2 regions of the Thalassotalea insulae genome follow, and region 2 is predicted to be linked to the other one. Evidence: riboswitches for the same ligand, from Rfam matches in the RefSeq annotation. Region 2 holds a riboswitch; the other holds the start of a gene.
What was found. Region 2 has a riboswitch for cobalamin ahead of QQK06_RS12985 (ABC transporter ATP-binding protein). Riboswitches for the same ligand answer to the same signal wherever they lie in the genome.

Region 1: another riboswitch for cobalamin. It lies ahead of QQK06_RS15590 (hypothetical protein); the one in region 2 lies ahead of QQK06_RS12985 (ABC transporter ATP-binding protein).

What each region holds. Positions count from the first base shown of each region.
Region 1 is NZ_BSST01000001.1:3,468,432-3,473,950, forward strand. It holds gene cobD (threonine-phosphate decarboxylase CobD) at 1-147, opposite strand, end outside; gene QQK06_RS15580 (cobalamin biosynthesis protein CobD/CbiB) at 155-1,171, opposite strand; gene QQK06_RS15585 (histidine phosphatase family protein) at 1,204-1,800, opposite strand; cobalamin riboswitch at 1,973-2,210, shown strand; gene QQK06_RS15590 (hypothetical protein) at 2,391-3,008, shown strand; gene QQK06_RS15595 (cobyrinic acid a,c-diamide synthase CobB) at 3,048-4,457, shown strand; gene QQK06_RS15600 (response regulator) at 4,594-5,519, shown strand, end outside.
Region 2 is NZ_BSST01000001.1:2,862,885-2,868,403, forward strand. It holds gene QQK06_RS12975 (hypothetical protein) at 1-261, shown strand, start outside; gene QQK06_RS12980 (ABC transporter substrate-binding protein) at 283-1,407, opposite strand; cobalamin riboswitch at 1,781-2,004, shown strand; gene QQK06_RS12985 (ABC transporter ATP-binding protein) at 2,111-2,905, shown strand; gene QQK06_RS12990 (FecCD family ABC transporter permease) at 2,898-3,884, shown strand; gene cobT (nicotinate-nucleotide--dimethylbenzimidazole phosphoribosyltransferase) at 3,889-4,968, shown strand; gene QQK06_RS13000 (adenosylcobinamide-GDP ribazoletransferase) at 4,968-5,519, shown strand, end outside.

The DNA of each region.
Region 1 (5,519 bases), 610 kb from region 2:
CAACTGCTGCCAAATGGCTAACGGGATCTCCTTAGGAATTGGATAACTTAATGGTGCAATACCGGTTGATAAGTCGAGCCAGTCACTTACTGGAATATTGTATTGTTTTGCTATCTGGTTAAGCTGGCCGCCGTGAATTAAGGTCATAGGTGCTTTAATAATAATGAAATATTAAAATTGTTAACTGATAAATAAAGGTGGTAATGACTAATAGCATACTGGCATTGGTGACAATTGTTAAACTGGCTTTGATGTCTTGAGCCTGCACTGGCCTTCCTTGCCCTAAAGTTACCGAGTTGAGTTGTTGGCCGTGATAATTTGCCGTGCCGCCAAGCTGGCGTTTTAAAACGGTTGCTCCAGCGGCCATTACCCAGCCGCCATTATGGCTTTTATAACTATTACCTTGCTGGTAGGCGTTACTTAGCGCTTGTTTAAGGTTACCTTGCATTGCATAGAGCACAGTACAAATTTTTCCTGAAATAAAACCAAGTAAGTCATCGAGTTTGGCACTGGCATAGCCAAAATGTAGATAGCGCGGCGTTTTATAACCCCACATTGCATCTAAGGTATTGGCCAGTCGGTGGATGATCACCAGCGGGGCTCCGCCAATCAGGTAACAAACTAATGAGGCGATAACCGCATCATGGCCGTTTTCCAGCATGGATTCTACTGTTGCACGCGCGATTTCCTGCTCTGATAGCTTGTTGGTATCTCGGCTGACAATATAGCCGGTAAAGTGACGGGCGCTGGCAATATCGTTATTAGCTAGTGGCCGGTATATTTGCATTGCGTGCTGGTGCAGGCTGTTAAGGCCGAGCGCCAGGTACAGTATTGTGGCATCACAGAGCAGTTGCCAGTACCAGTTAAGGTTTGACAGCAAATAAAAATATAATAGTGGTATTGGCATCACCAGCAGGCACCAGGAAATCAGGCCAACGACTTTTACTTTCAATTGAGTAGGTAGCACATTCTTAGCCGCGACTATGTGGTGATCTGGATTGAGTTTAGCTTCAATGACATTAGCAAGTGTGCCAAAAGCAACCAGGTAATGATAATGTTTGGCTTCTCCTAATCGCTTGTCTAACAGTAAGGCCAGCAAAATAGTCAGGCTGGTGGAAAACGTTGGTAAGACAGCCCAAAGCTGCTCACTTAGTGTAATTAACCCGTCCATAACGACATTCCTTGTTTCAATACCGCCCTAATCTATGATGCCAACGCCAGTTGATGAAGCTGAAAGCTTTTGATTTGGTGTTGATAGCTTAAATGGATAATATCGCCGTTATTAAATAATTCATAGGCACTAGCGTTGGAATGATAACCTTGTTTCGCGAGCAAGCAACGTAGTGCTTCACCGTGGCAAATGACTAATACATTCTTGTTAAGATAGGCTTTTGCAATTTGTTCTAATACCTGAGAAATACGCTGAGCACAATCAATAGCGCTTTCACCGCCTAATGGCTTTGCTTGAGTAAATTGCTGAAAAATTTTCTGATAATCTGGCGATGCCTGAATATTTTTTAATTGTTGGCCTTGCCAGTGTCCTAAGTGTCGTTCAGTTAAATCACTCTCAGTTTGATGTGGGATTTTTAAAATTTCTTGGCAAATTTGGGCGCTGGTGATGGCACGACCAAGGGGAGATGAAATAATGTGACTTATGTTGCTTTTTTCCAGACGTTCGGCGATATTTCTTGCTTGTTGTCTGCCTTTTGTCGTTAATTCACTATCAAGCTGTCCTTGAAAACGTTGCACTTTGTTCCACTTGGTTTCTCCGTGGCGCGCTAAATATAAATTAGCCTTCATTTAATTTTATTGCTCCTGGCGCTAGGTCTGGATGAACAAACTGGATGCGCAGCATAGCGAAACTCGCACTCGGCTTCAATCTATATCACCTTGAAAGATTTTAAAAATTATTGTGGTTAGATGAGTTGTTTTTTCGGCGTTTTTGCTATTGAAGCGAAGCAGGTTATCACGTAATATCTGCAGTGATTTAGGTGTCTTAGCAGTCGTAATACTTTGATCGAACAAAGCATTACGACACTGTAAAGATGAAACGTGAAACTGGTGAAATGCCAGTACTGCCCCCGCAACGGTAACTGTGAGCAGCAACGTAACCACTGTATTTAAACGATTCTGTCGTTAGCTGGATATGGGAAGGTGTTGCAAATGCGATGAACAGAAGTCCGGAGACCGGCCTGATCATGCCTAATTTATTAGGTATTGTTTGAGAACTGCGGTGGGCGGTGAACCAAAGACAGATAAAAGCTAAGCAGCAGGCCCGTGTTTTACCAGTACAATGCTTAACTAGTTTTTGATGCTGCATGGCTGCCAAACTTTATCTACTTTGATTTCCAACACCGTTAAACTTTGTTTATTGTGACAACGGAATCGTTATGAAATCAGTTAAATTGCCCCAACCTGTTAGTATCACTTTGGCCCTGTTTGTGTTACTGACGTTATTAATGGTAGCGACTCGCGGCCACCATTTTGCCAGTCTTAATCATTTACCCAGTGCATCAACCGCGATTTTCTTTATTGCTGGCATGTATTTGAGAAATATGAAAGCGTTTTGGTTTTTCTATTTACTCACCATAGGGCTTGATTTAGCGTCATCTTATTCTCGGGGTTATTTGGGCGATTGTTTAACCCCTTCATACCCTGCGCTGGTTGTTAGTTATGGCTTGATGTTTGTCGGTGGCTATTGGGCAAAGCCTCAATGGCGACAATCTAGTGCTGGCCTGTCGAGTATCAAAGTAGCTGCTACTTTATTTATTGTCGGTTCAATAGCATTTTTCATTTCTAATGGGAGTTATTACGCTTTCTCGGGTAACTTTGCTTCTTTATCCTGGCAAGAATACCTAGCTCGTGTCGAAAAATATTATGCCAGTGCTGTTACTAAGCCCGTCTTTTACGTGGTAATTGCGGTCGCGATAGACTTTGTTGGCAGTTGTTTATTACGTCAGCAGAAGGTCATTGCCAAATTTAATGCTAAGGAGAGCGCTAAGTTATAGCGTAGTTATTAATGATGAACGATAACAGAGGTATAACTAATGACATCCGCTAAACACGCATTTTCATTAAATAATAAACCGGAACATCTGCCAGGTACCGGTGTTAATTGTCCGGCACTTATTATTGCGGCGCCACATTCTGGCTCAGGTAAAACTACAATCACAGCAGCGCTTGCCCGCTATCATAAAAATCAGGGCAAGAAAGTGACTGTTTTTAAAGTTGGGCCTGATTTTATTGATCCGATGATTTTACGTCAGGCCAGTGGTCAATTAGTCTATCAGCTAGATCTCTGGCTGGTGGGGGAGCGAGGCTGTCAGGAATTGCTTTATCAGGCAGCAAAAGAATCTGACCTTATTTTAATTGAAGGTGTGATGGGATTATTTGATGGCACGCCAAGCAGTGCTGATTTAGCCCGTTACTTTAATATTCCAGTACTTGGAGTGATTGATGCCAAGGCGATGGCACAAACCTTTGCTGCACTAGCCCATGGCTTAGCAAAGTTTTGTCCTGAATTACCGTTTGCTGGTGTATTTGCTAACCGCGTTAATAGTGAAAGGCATGCAGAGCTTTTGCAGGAAAACTTAGCCTCCGATATCACTTTTTATGGACGTTTGCCTAAAGATAATGAGGTCACTTTACCTGAGCGACATTTAGGGTTAGTGCAAGCACAGGAGCTGAGTGAGATAGATGCACAACTCGATCTTGTTGCCAGTTATATTAATGCGACTAAACTGACGGAATTACCTGCCGCAGTTGAGTTCTTTGCTGTTAAACAAGACGAACAAATATCCGATATAACAGGTGCGTTAGCAGGAACGCGCGTTATTATTATTAAAGATCGGGCATTTAGTTTTATTTATGCTGCGAATATTGCCTTTTTACAGCAAGCAGGAGCCGAGCTTGTTTATTGTTCGGCGCTGGAAGATAGCCACTTGCCAGACGGCGATGTCTTGTATATTCCTGGCGGCTATCCTGAATTATATGCTCAGCAGTTAGCCGAAAATCATACATTTATTAGTGACGTCAAAGCTTTTGCTGCCACTAATAAACCGATAATTGCGGAGTGTGGTGGCATGCTCTATTTACTTGATGAACTAACCAATTTTGCTGGTCAGCAATACTCGCTACTTGGCTTATTGCCGGGCAAAGCTGTGATGCAAGAAAAGCTCACAGCCATAGGATCGCAATGGGTCGTTTTACCTTTTGGTGATAATACAGGTAATAATAACAGTGATAATATTATTCGTGGTCACAGTTTTCATTACTCAAAGGCAGAAGTGAGATTAACGCCTTTATCTCAGACTCGCCATCATCCGAGCGAGCGTTTAGGGGAATTTGTCTATTTACATAACAATATTCTTGCTTCTTATATGCATTGGTATCTTCCTAGCAATGCTAAATTAGCGTTATCTTTGTTCGGCAACATCAATACCTCCAGTGAGAGCTAGAACGATGTCAGATGGCAATATTTGTTAGCACGACTATATTGTTAAGAGATCTAGGGATAGTATGGATACAGTTTTTATTTGATAGTGGTGACTATGCTTAGGTAATAAAGCGTGTGTTTTCGTATAAGGAAGTACTATGTCTACTAAAGCGAGTTCTCAGTTTTTTGCCATTCGCCGTCCATTTTTATACGCAATTATAACGACTGTGGTTATCGGGGTAGCGTTTGCCTTTTATGTGAATTCAGACATTCGTCGTGATGTTTTTAATGAACTAGAACATGAAATAGCCGAGAATTTGTCACTGAGGCAGGATGCTCTAACTCGCCAATTAGCAAATTGGCAACATCAAGTACGATTTCTTCATTCCACGCCGCCGGTACAGGGGATTGTTCGAGCCTATGAAAATGGCAGAATAGATCCCTATGACGGCACGACCTATGAACTTTGGCGCTCACGTTTACAAATTATCTTTAAGGGGTATATTGAACACGACCCGAATATCACACAAATTCGCTATATTTTTGCACCGGAGCAAGGACGAGAAATTGTTCGGGTCCATCGTAAATACGGGGTTATCCGAGTCGTACCAGATAGCGAATTACAAAGGAAAAGTGATAAAAAGTATTACACCGAAAGTGCTCAATTGAGTCCGGATGCACTCTATCTATCCACTATTAATTTAAACCGGGAATATGGCAAGGTTGAATACCCTCATATTAAAACTATTCGTATCGCAAAAGCTATTTTCAATAATCAGGGAGAATTTTCCGGCATTTTGATCGTTAACTATAATGCTGAGGTTTTACTAGGGCAGTTACGGCACAATCTAAGCAATGATTATCAGACATACCTACTCAATAGCATTGGCGAATTTATCATAGGCCCAGCACCAGAACTGGAGTTTTCTGCTGATTTAGGTCAACAGCATAGTTGGCAAAAATACTTTGTGTTAGCTGAAGAGCAACCATCAAGCGCAAAACTAGCGACCCTATACTCCACCTTGGCTAATGAAAAAATCTATTATCAAGAGCACAACATTTTCTTAGGTAATACTGAACCACA
Region 2 (5,519 bases):
ATAAGAACAAAACGCTATGGTGATCAATATAGTGCAATAGCTAACTTTAACGTTAATGGAGATAACGTTTATGTCGATGGGTTAATGACTCGAGAACAAGAACAGTTTACTGGACAAGATTTTCAGGTATTTAAAGAGTTTTGTCGTCAGTTAGGTGCTAAGCAAGCACATTTTGACCGTTTTAAACACGGTAAACTAATCTCGCAGAAAGTGATGATTGAACAACCTGAACCTCAAACGATTTTACAGTTGGTAAAGTAATTCTTTGTGATGCTTTGTCGGTCACTCTTTTGCTGTGTGAGCTACTTTTCGGGGGAATTGGGCTAGCATATTGTTAACCGTCAATGCCGGGGCATGTGGATTTTTTGATAGAAGAAATTGGCTAAAATTTATTTTGCTCCATTGTTGTTCAACAAAAAATTGCTTGAACTGAGCAACATTACTACTATCGATGATCTCATACTGATGAACAACGGATGGTAAAAAGCGGTTAATGCCTTGCTGCAAATCAATAATCTTCACTAATGCATTGGCGACCATAAACAGGTGGCCACCCACTGAGGCCGTAATATCTCCTTGTTCAATTTTCTCTAGTGCTTGTGGTAACCAGTCGAAGCCACCAATTATAATAGGTGAGGATGAACTTTTCTGATGTAAACGTAATAGTTCCAATGCCAGTTGATCCCCAACACACCAATAGATGTTTGCTTTTGGGTAGCGCTTTTTAATCATAGGTAAGCGTTCAGTAATTAACAATGGATTCCAATACATTGGAAATATTTGTTCAACGAATATGCCTTGTTCTGGTGGGGAGTTTTTTAGTTGTTCGAGTGCGTACTGACGAGCGGAGCCCACTTCATCAAAATCACCACCGATGCCAACAATATGAATTTCTTGGTTTGATTGTTGTTGTTTGTACGCGCTAATTAATGCGTTAAGTAGTAATTTTCCACCCGTCTTGTTGTCATAATTGATTTGCCCAATCCAATATTGGTATTTCTCCTGAGGGTCTCCGAGTCGTTGTCGAATATCACCGTGAAAAGCTTGTTCTAATGTAATGAAAGGAATTTTGGCGTGTTCTAATAGTTTAAATATTGCTTCAGTATTACCTAAGAAAGGTCTGAAAATAAGATAATCAGGATGGTTCCTACTATTGATTACCTGGTGAATGGTTTCTTTTAAGGCAAAGCGATTCGGATCAGTATTAATAAGCTTGAGTTTTATATTGAGGCTGTCGGCTGCTGCTTGGCTGATTTGCGCTACACGTTGCCAAAATATTGGGCCTTTCTGATCGGGAATGATAAAGGTGACTTGAGGAGACGTAGCATAGCTGTATGAGCAAATACTAAGAAAGCATATCAGCGATAATACAATTGAGTAATTTTTTATCACAATATTATTGGGCAAAACAGTACTGTTAAGTTGTCTTTAGATTAAGTAAACATCAAAATCCATAAATTAACAAATTAGTACTTTATTAGAGAGAGCAACTTATTCGAACTTTTGGGTTCTTAATTGCGGTAGGTTCTATCAGTTATTGTGCTTATATTACTCCAGATAAAGGGGGGAGCAAACAACATGCCTATCATAGGAGAGTTTCCCATTACTTTACTCAGTGAAGTTTGCATTAACATAGAGCCGACAAATGTTGCATAAGTAATGATGTTTATCAAACGGCTTGAATAGTAAAACCTCGCCATTTAGACGAGGTTTTTTATCGCCGAAATACATTTTAGACGTCTATATAGCTAAACTATAGCAGTCTATAAATTACTGTGCTAAAGTAGCGCGAATTTCTGGTGTTTGTTTAGTGTGACTAAACAACTTAAAAGGGAATGTGGTGCGTATCCATTGGCTGATGAGCTTAAGATATTAGTCCACAACTGTTCCCGCAACTGTAAGTAGAGCTGAATTTATTATCCACTGGCCTGATTGTTAGGCTGGGAAGGTCAAATTTGGGATATCTCTATAAGTCAGGAGACCTGCCAGAATGAAAGACAAATAAACCGTGCGGGTAACATGGTGGCTATATTCTTAAGTGATAGTTAACGCTATTACTGTTTAATATTTCCTTTCCTGCCGCACTCATATTGTTGTTGATGTGGTTCTTATGACAGCTGTTCAAATACAAGCACAAAATATTAACTGGCAAATCGATGGTAAAACCATAGTGGAAGATGTCAGTTTTACAGTCGCGAAAAATGAAACTTTTGGTATTGTCGGGCCTAATGGTGCCGGAAAAACTTCGCTGTTAAAGTGTTTGTATCAGGAGTACCCGTTATCTTCCGGTCAGGTGTTACTCGATGGTATGCCATTAGATTTGTTCGATCGTAGAGAAGTGGCGCAAAAAATTGCAGTGGTCAGTCAGTTGCACGAAGCTGTCTTTAACTTGACGGTACTGGATATCGTTAATATGGGGCTGATCCCTTATAAAACTTTATTTGCCAGAAATACGGATCAAGATCGTCAGTTAATTGCACAGGCGCTAACGACCGTCGACTTATTAGATAAACAGCATCAGGTATTTAATACTTTATCTGGTGGGGAACAGCAACGCTGTTTAATCGCCCGTGCTATTGTGCAGCGTCCTCAGGTGTTGATCATGGACGAACCCACGAATCACCTCGATGTTTTTTATCAGCATCAAATTTTATCCATGGTAAAAAAACTAGGGCTAACATTGATCATGACCATTCATGATTTGAATTTGGCGGCGCAATATTGCGATAGGTTACTGCTGCTATCAGGCGGTCAGGTGCTAGCATGTGATACGCCAGATATCGTGCTGCAAGCGTCACGGTTAAAAGAAGTTTTTCATCTTGATTGTTTAGTGGATCGTAATCCGTTGACCGAAAAAGTGCGTGTGACCTATGCAATGATTGACGAGGAAGCGAACCATGAATAGTACTAAGTATTACTCGCGCTTTGCTATTATCGCCGTATTAGTGCTTGGCTCATTCGTTGCTTCTATGGGCTTTGGCACCGCAGAGCTTGATTTTGCTAATGTCTGGCAGTGTTTATCTGACCAGTGCCAACGACCCATTTATCACACTATTTTGCTCGAAATTCGTTTTCCACGAATAATCATGGGCTTTCTTGCTGGATTTGCTTTAGCGGCTGCTGGGGCCTTGATGCAAAATGTTACTCGCAATCCATTAGCCGATCCTTACTTGTTTGGTATTGTTGCTGGTGCAGGGTTAGGGGCGACTATTTCAGGTTTACTACCTCAATATTTACAGGCATTTTCATTGCCATTAGCGGCATTTTTAGGGGCGTTATTTGCGGTAGCAATTGTCGTAGTGATTATAATGAATAATAACTGGCGCCGAGTGGAACATTTGCTATTGGCCGGGGTGGCGGTGTCGTTTTTGCTAAGTTCTATTACTAGCTTTATTCTCTATTTTGGTGAAGCATTTGCTAGCAATCGGGTGATTTTCTGGATGATGGGATCGTTAGCTCGAGCGGATTATCAGGCGCTTGCCTGGATTGTTCCGGTGGTTTTATCTTGTACTTTGATTGCGTTGTTATTTGCTCGTCAGCTTGACGCCTTGCTGTTAAGTGATGAAAGTGCCCGCACGCTTGGAATTAATGTCGCCAAATTAAGGTTAATGGCGCTAGTGATCTGTGCAGCAATGACAGCGGTGATTGTTTCTTATTGTGGCGGTATTGGTTTTGTTGGCTTAATGATCCCTCATATTGTTCGTCCCTTTATCGGTAAAACTACAGCAAAATTATTAATTTGCTCTGGCTTAGTCGGTGGTTGCTTTTTGATCTGGGTTGATGTCATTGCACGTACTGTGGTGGCAGGACAAGAAATACCTATTGGTGTGATCACATCAGTTATTGGTAGTGTTTTCTTTCTAATTATAATGCGTAGGATGTGAGTAAGTGTTTACTATTGATTCGTTAGTGTCACCTAAATCGAGTGCTTTTTTGCACGCGATACAAGATAAAATTATTAATAAAACTAAACCACCAGGCTCACTGGGTTTATTAGAGCAAGTGGCACAACAATTGGCGTTAATTCAAAGTGTCGCTAGTGGAGAGTTTTGCCAGCGTATTGAAATTAACCAGCCAACTGCGATAGTTTTTGCTGGGGATCATGGCATTGCTCAGCAAAATGTCAGCATAGCACCCAGTGATGTTACTCGGCAGATGGTCTTAAACTTTCTCCAAGGGGGCGCGGCGATTAACTGCTTTTGCCGCGATAATAATATCGCGTTGAAAGTGGTAGATGCAGGTATTCAAACTCCTTTAACCGTCAAAGAAAAATCGTTATCGGCAGATTTTATTGAGCAGCGTTTAGGCGCAGGCACTGAGGATATCAGTCAACGGGCGGCGATGACGATGGCGCAAGTGGAGCAAGGGATTGCTTATGGTCAGCAGATAGTATCGTCGATTCGAACAACTGGTTGTAATCTGCTGATTTTTGGTGAAATGGGCATAGCCAATACCAGCGCGGCTTCAGCAATCTATATCGCATTAACCGGGGAAAATGTACAAGATAGTGTTGGCCAGGGCACCGGTATTAGCTCAGAACAGTTAACCCGAAAAAAAGCATTGGTTGCTCAGGCAGTCGAACGGGCACAACAAGCAGTAGAGACGTTTGAGCCTATGGATGTTTTAGCTGAGCTTGGCGGCTTTGAAATTGTGCAGATTGTTGGCGCTATGTTAGCAGCGGCACAGGCTAAGATGGTGATTTTAGTTGATGGCTTTATTGTTACCAGTGCGGCATTAGTCGCTGCAAAACTGTATCCTGAGGTCAGTGATTATTTTATTTTTGCGCACCAGTCGAATGAGCTGGCGCATAAAAAGATGTTGGCTTACTTTAACGTGACGCCTTTATTATCATTAGATTTGCGCTTAGGTGAAGGTACTGGCGCTGCATTGGCACTGCCATTAGTACAAGCGGCCGCTAGTTTTTACAATGAAATGGCAAGTTTTGAAAGTGCCGGAGTGACTGTTTAATGGCGGTGCTGTTAAGTCGTCGACGGCAAGTAGAAATCAGACGGCAATGGCAGTTATTGTGCTTGGCGATAATGTTTTTTACCCGCTTACCAGTCGGTGGTGGGCTGATTTATTCTGAACAGCGAATGAATCAGGCTAATCGTTATTTTTCGCTTGTTGGCTTATTGTTAGGTTTGCTGGTGGCATTTAGCTATCAACTATTGGCTATGTTGTTTCCGATAGCGTTAGCGCTGGTATTAACCTTGATCATTAGTGTTTTACTTACCGGGGCATTTCATGAAGACGGGTTAGCGGATATGGCAGACGGTATTGGTGGCGGTTATAGTCCACAGGCAAGACTTACTATTATGAAAGACAGCCGCATAGGGACCTTTGGCGCTATTAGCTTATTACTGGCATTGGCGCTGAAATTCGTATTGTGGCTTAATCTAGCTCAGCAGACGCTTTTACTTCCTAGTGTCATTGTCGCTTATTCGTTATCACGTGCACTGGCCGCCAGCTTTATTTATAACACCCCTTACGTCAGTGATACTAAGCTAAGTAAAAGCAAG